2 regions of the Pseudoduganella sp. GW821-FHT05F09 genome follow, and region 2 is predicted to be linked to the other one. Evidence: predicted binding sites of a transcription regulator. Region 2 holds the regulator's gene; the other holds the start of a gene.
What was found. The regulator LexA, encoded in region 2, represses DNA repair genes until DNA is damaged. The targets are predictions, from matches to a motif close to ACTGTATNNNNATACAGT.
Positions count from the first base shown of each region.

Region 1: the regulator LexA is predicted to act here: its motif matches at 1,819-1,836, upstream of imuA (translesion DNA synthesis-associated protein ImuA).

Region 1 covers NZ_JBWKSD010000011.1:6,319-9,722, forward strand. The annotation lists gene AC07S4_RS27410 (SPFH domain-containing protein) at 1-316, opposite strand, end outside; gene AC07S4_RS27415 (putative Na+/H+ antiporter) at 464-1,714, opposite strand; gene imuA (translesion DNA synthesis-associated protein ImuA) at 1,854-2,576, shown strand; gene AC07S4_RS27425 (Y-family DNA polymerase) at 2,503-3,404, shown strand, end outside.
Region 2 covers NZ_JBWKSD010000011.1:110,472-113,875, forward strand. The annotation lists gene AC07S4_RS27865 (cystathionine gamma-synthase family protein) at 1-772, shown strand, start outside; gene AC07S4_RS27870 (glutathione S-transferase family protein) at 792-1,418, opposite strand; gene lexA (transcriptional repressor LexA) at 1,434-2,090, opposite strand; gene AC07S4_RS27880 (RpnC/YadD family protein) at 2,189-3,277, opposite strand.

The DNA of each region.
Region 1 (3,404 bases), 100 kb from region 2:
GGCAGTTGAAATTGCGCGCGCGGACCGACAGCTTGCGCTTGCCGTAAAACGGCAGCGCCCAGCGCAGGCCCTCGTTGCGGTCGGTGCCCAGGTATTTGCCGAACAGCGTGATGATGGCGCTCTCGTTCGGCTGCAGCATGTACAGCCCGGCGAAGGCGGCGATGCCCAGCACGGCGGCCAGGATGCAAAGCAGCGGATGCATGCCGCCGCGTATGCCCAGCCCCGCCAAAGCGAGCAGCGCAATGGCGCCGACCGCCGCCGTATAGCCGCTGACCGATGAATACGCCGCTTCGCGGCGAATATGTGCTGCATTCATGCTGGACTCCCTCTTGGTTGTGACATCAAAGTGATATCACTTTAGGATCACTTTGAGTTGGAGTCAAGAAATTTATCAAAAAAATATCAAGGCGGGAAGCGGCCGCCCGCTCGCGCTTGCTGCGTTCCGTCTAGGGAACGCATGGTGTTACAGGAAAAAGGCTGCCGCGGCCACGGCGGTGGGCGGCAGCGCGCCCAGCAGCAGGCTGATGGCGCCGATGGATTCGTCCTGGAAGCCGCGCCGCAGCAGCGACACGCCGGCCGGGTTGGGGGCGTTGGCGATCACCGTCAGGCCGCCGCCGGCCACCGCGCCGGCCACCAGCATGTACTGCGCTTGCGGCGCCATGCCTTCGATCAGCGAACCGAGGTAGGTGAGGGCGGCGTTGTCGGTGATGGCGGTCAGGCCCAGCGCGCCGAAGAACAGCGCCACCGGCGCCAGGCTGGAGACGATGGGCTGCAGCCACCATTGCTGCATGCCGCCCAGCACCACCAGCCCGGCCAGGAAGAAGCCCACCAGCAGGCCTTCCTTCAGGATCAGCGGCTGCTGGTAGCGCTGGTAGGCTTGCGTAAAGCCGAGGAACAGCAGGAACAGGCCGAGGAACATCACCGGATGGTGCGCCAGCATCACCACGGCCGCCAGGAATGCCAGGTGTATCAGCGACACCAGCAGCGGCACCTGCGCGGGGCCGCCTGCGGCCGGTGCGTGGTCCGCAGGCTGCAAATGGCGCTTGAGCACGAAGCAGATGGCGGTGGCGTTGAGCAGCACCGCCAGCGTGGCTTTCCAGCCGAACTGGCTGGCCATGAAGGCGCTGTCCCAGCCCCAGGTGGCGGCCACCATCAGCACCGGCGGCGCGGCGTAGGAGGTGAGCGTGCCGCCGATGGAGACATTGACGAACAGCACGCCCAGCGCCGCGTACTTCAAGCGTTCGGGCATCCCTTCGCGGAACACCAGCGGCGCCAGCGTGAGCGCGGCCAGCGTCATGGCGGCCGGTTCGGTGATCAGCGAGCCGGCCAGCGGCACCAGCGCCATGCCCAGCCAGGCCAGCGCCAGTTCCTTGCGCATCGGCGCCAGCTGCGCCAGCGCCTGCAAGGCGCGCTGCACCGCGTTCAGTACCGGCCACGAGGCGGCCACCACCATCACCACGAACACGAACAGCGGCTCGGTGTACTGGCGCGACTCGGCGTAGGCGATGGCGTTCTGGCCGCCCGCCGCGAGGGCGATGGCCACGATCAGGATGGCGGCCCAGAAGCCGAACACCACTTCCACTTCGCCCAGCAAATGCAGCAGCCCCGCGTGGCGCGGGTGGCGGTGGGCCAGTTTTTCGAAGGATTTGGCGGCGAAAGTGTGCACCAGCGCCAGTCCGAACAGGATGGCGCCGATGAGTTCAATGGTGGTCATAAATATCCATGAAGAATGGTGGCAATGGCCATCTTACAGCATGTGCAAGCTTTCCCAGGGGCACAGACCGCAAGTAGTCCTTGCTAAAACCGGGAGTAAATAGTACTGTGTATATGTACAGTATTTTGCATTGAGCGCCATGTCCAACTCCACCGCAGCCGCCGTTATCGCCGCGCCCGAAAGCCTGCATCCGTCCCTGTGGCTGGCTTCGCAGCTGGCGCATGCGGCCACGCGCTGCATGGACACAGGCTACGCGGCGCTGTCGGCGCAATTGCCGGGCGGCGGCTGGCCGCAGGGCACGCTGACCGAACTGATGCTGCAGCAAGCGGGCATAGGCGAAATCCGCCTGCTGCGGCCGGCACTGGCGGCGGCCGCGCAACGGCCGGTGGTGCTGCTGGCGCCGCCGCAAATTCCGCAGGGGCTGGCGCTGGCCGCGCTGGGCCTGCCCCCAGAACAGATGGTGTGGATACGCGGCACCGGCAAAAGCGGGGACGCGCTGTGGGCGGCCGAACAGGTGCTGCGCAGCGGCTGCTGCGGTGCGCTGCTGCTGTGGCAGCAGCAAATGCGCAGCGAAAGCCTGCGCCGGCTGCATCTGGCGGCGCAAAGCGGCGACACGCTGTTTTTCCTGATGCGCCCGCTGGCGGCGGCGCAGGACGCCTCGCCCGCGCCGCTGCGGCTGGCGCTGCGCCCGGCGCCGGGCGGCATCAGCATCGATTTTGTAAAACGCCGGGGACCGCAGCGCGACGCGCCGCTGTTCCTGCCCTTGCCCCCTTCTTTGTTGCAACGTCATGCGTTTATGGATAGGCCTCTACCTGCCACGGTTACCGCTCGAAGTCTTCTGCCCCAGCTGGTCGGAGGATAAGGGCAGCGTGGTGCTGGAGCAGGACGGCGTGCTGGCGGTGTCGCCGCAGGCCCATGCGGCCGGCGTGCGGGTGGGCATGCGGCGCGGCGGCGCGCTGCTGATGGCGCCGGAGGCGCAGTTGCACGAGCGCGCGCCGCTGCGCGAGCGGGAGGCGGCGCACGCGGTGGCCATGGCGCTGCTGCGCTACACGCCGCAGGTGGCGGAGGCCGAGGAGGCCGTGCTGCTGATGGATGTGGGCGCCAGCCTGCGCCTGTTCGGCGGCGTGCGCAAGCTGTGCGCGCTGGTGCGCGCCAGCATGCGGGCGCTGGGTTTCACCGCCGTGCTGGGCTGCGCGCCCACCGCGCGCGGCGCCTGGCTGCTGGCGCGCAGCGGGGGCGGACGTTCTTTGACAATCGAGAGCATGACGCGGCGGCTGGCGCCGCTGCCCAGCAGCCTGCCGCCGCCGGCGCGGCCCTTCCTGAACTGGTTCGAGGGCATGGGCTGCCTCACGCTGGCGGACCTGCGGCGCCTGCCCCGTCCCGGCTTGCAGCGCCGCTGCGGGCGCGCCTTGCTGGACCTGCTGGACGAGGCGCACGGCGAGGCGCCCGAGCTGCATGTGTGGATAGAGGCGCCACCCACCTTCAGCGCGAAGCTGGAGCTGTTCGACCGCGTCGAGCACGCGGACGCGCTGCTGCACGGGGCGCAGCGCCTGCTGCAGCAAATGGTGGGCTGGCTGTGCGCGCGCCAGTTCGCGGTCGAGCGCGTGAGGCTGCTGCTCGAGCATGAGCGGGGCAAGGTGGCGCGCGCGCCGACGGCCATCGACATCGCGCTGGGCGAGCCGGTGTGGCG
Region 2 (3,404 bases):
CAATCCGCGCACCCAGGTGGCGGATCTGAAGCGCATCGGCGAGCTGTGCAAGGAGCGCGGCATTCTCTACATCGTGGACAACACCATGACCACGCCGTATCTGTTCCAGCCGAAAGCAGTGGGGGCGGGCCTGGTGATCAATGCGCTGACCAAGTCGATCGGCGGCCACGGCAACGCGCTGGGCGGCAGCCTGACCGACACCGGCGCCTACGACTGGACGCAGTTCCCGAATATTTTCGAAAACTACAAGAAGGCGGCGCCGGCGCAGTGGGGCATCACGCAGATCCGCGCCAAGGGCCTGCGCGATTTCGGCGCCTCGCTGGGGCCGGAAGCGGCGCACCACATCGCCGTGGGCGCCGAGACGCTGGCGCTGCGCATGGAGCGCACCTGCGCCAATGCCAAGGCGTTGGCCGAGCTGCTGGAGGCGGACGAGCGCGTGGCGGCGGTGTATTACCCGGGTTTGCAGTCGCACCCGCAGTACGCCATTGCCACGGAGCTGTTCCGCGCGCACGGTTCGCTGCTGAGTTTTGAGCTGAAGGACGGTATCGACTGTTTCGACTTCCTGAACCGCCTGAAGCTGGCGATTCCGGCCTCCAACCTGGGCGATACGCGCACGCTGATCATTCCGGTGGCGCACACCATCTTCTACGAGATGGGGGCGGAACGCCGCGCCTCGATGGGGATTGCGGAGTCGCTGATACGCGTGTCCGTCGGCATCGAGGACACGGCTGATTTGCTGGAAGATTTCAGCTGCGCGCTGGAAGCCTGCTAAGCGGCTTGCCCCTCCAGCATTACCAGGGCTGCGCGCCTTCCATCCGGTAGGGATGGCGCCAGCCCGGCAGGGCCGCGATGCGGTCCAGCCAAGCCTGCACACGTGGCGGGTAGCTCACATTGGCCTGTTCGGGCCAGTACAAATAGCCGCAGATGGAAAAGTCCGCCATGCTGACGCTGTCGTCGAGCAGGAAGGCGCGGCCGTCGGCCAGTTCATCGTCCAGGCGTTCAATGTCCGCGTCGAAACGCTTGCGGAACCAGGGCAGCACGCTGCCTGCGTAAGCTTCGGGATCGAACTTCTGGCCGTAGCGCAGGTGTGCCATGGAAAAGCCGATGCGGTTCGCTTCCCAGAACAGCCACTCGCGCACGCGCTCCAGGCGCTGCTGTGTTTCGCCGCCGTAGGCTTGCAAATGCTCCGCCAGATGCAGCAGGATGGCGTTCGACTGCACATACGCCCTGTCTTCATGCACCAGTAGCGGCACTTCGCCATATTTGGCCAGGCTGCGGAAGGGCTCCGGGCGCGCGGCGCGCTCCAGGCGCAGATCGATTTCCTCGTACTCGTGCGGCACACCGGCCACTTCCATGGCCAGTTTGACCTTGTAGCTGTGGCCGGACTCGCAATTGCCGTAAAGTTTGAAGCTAGCCATGCTGCCTTCCGCCGATTAATGCCAGCTGCGCAGCAGGCCGACGGCCAGGCCTTCCAGCGCAAACTCTTCCGCTTCCGGATGGACGGTGATCACCTTGAAATCCGGGTTTTCCGGGAACAGTTCGATGGTCGAGCCGGTTTTCTTGTAGCGCTTGACCGTGACTTCGTTGCCGATGCGGGCCACCACGATCTGGCCGTTCTTGGCGCTGTCCACCTTTTTGACGGCCAGCAGGTCGCCGTCCATGATGCCGATGTCGCGCATCGATTCACCGCGCACTTTCAGCAGGTAGTCGGGCTTGGCGGAGAACAGGGAAGGGTCCACGCTGTAGCTGGTTTCCAAGTTTTCCTGGGCCAGGATGGGCGAACCGGCGGCCACGCGGCCGATCAGCGGCAGCGACATCATATTGGACGCGGCGGCGGCTGCCGCGTGCGCCAGCTTGGTGGCGGCCGATTCGGCGTGCGCGCCCAGCAGGCGAATGCCGCGCGAGGTGCCGGCGGCGATCTCGATGGCGCCCTTGCGCGCCAGCGCCTGCAGATGCTCCTCGGCGGCGTTGGCCGACTTGAAGCCCAGCTCGTTGGCGATTTCGGCGCGGGTGGGAGGGAAGCCGGTATTGTCGATGGCATCCTTGATCAGATTGAGAATTTGTTCCTGACGTGCGGTGAGCTTGATCATGGTGCGTTAGCTCTGAGAGCTGTGGATATAGACAGACTGTATTTTTGTACAGTGCGCGTGCTAATGCAAGGGATTTTGTTGATATGTGCGAAATATTTTCATGCAATGGGCCCGATAAGCTCCTCCAGTGAGCGCGCCTGCAGGATTTTGTCTTCCCAGGCGCTCAATTCTTCCGGTTTCGCGTGGGAGATGCGTAGTTCGGCACTGGGTGAAAGTGGCCCGAAACGCAGTTGCAGCAGCTTGCGCACCACGGCCCGGCGGCCTTCCTCCCGGCCTTCCTCCCGGCCTTCCTCCCGGCCTTCCGCTCTGCCTACCTGTAAGCCCACCTCTCTGCCTTCCTGCAAGCCCACCTCTCTGCCTTCCTGCAAGCCCACCTCCCTACCTTCCTGCAGGCCCACCTCTCTACCTTCCTGCAGGCCCTCCTTTCGGGCACGGTCCTTGGCCATGCGTATCATCAGGTTCTCGAATGGCATTTCCTTACTCCTGTTTAGTTCCTCAATCCGCACGGCCAGCTGGTCTTGCAGGTCGTCCGGGATTTTCATCATCCAGTCTAGTACATTGAATAAATCGAGGATGCGCTGCGGGTCCCAATGCCGCTCGTACATTAGCGAGGTCAGCATTGCCTTGAATTCGAAGCGTTTCCGGGGCTCGTGGCGGGTGTGCAGCGTCATCAGATGGGCGGCGGTCAGCAGCGCGAAAGCGTTGTTGCTGCTTAATAGCCGGTCCAAATGCGGCCAGAAGTCCAGCAATTTGACCGTGGGAAAGCGTATGCCGGCTTCGCAGCCGAACAGCTCGCATTCGAAACAGTCCGGCCGCCATGCGGGATAAGGGTCGGCCAGCACCACCAGCGTCGCGATCGGGCAGCGGAAGCGGTCGTAGAGGCGGTAGTAATAGGTAAAGATGCGTTCGGCGAAGTCTTTCTCCCGGCTGCGCTGGATCTCCAGATGGAGATAGAGCAGCCTGGCACCGCCGTCCTTGCCGGTCACGCGCACCAGTTTGTCTATCCTGCGCCTGCCGAGCTTGGCGTCGCGCACCACCTGGGCCAATTCCTGGTCGAGGAAGCTGTATTCCCGGCGCCAGTCGATGGCGTCATGGACGCGGGGGAAGAAAAACGCCATGAATTCGCGGAAATAGGCCATCACGGCGCTTTTCCAAGGCGTGTCGTAATCGTCGTTGGCTGGGCTCATGGCGCCAGCATGCCTGTCGCAGGGGCTGCCGGCCTTGCGCCAGCGCAAGCCGGCGGCTGCTTGATTTTTCAGCGGAAAGGCGCTATAGTCGCGGGCTTACCTCTTCCCACACCCGTCTTGACGCCGG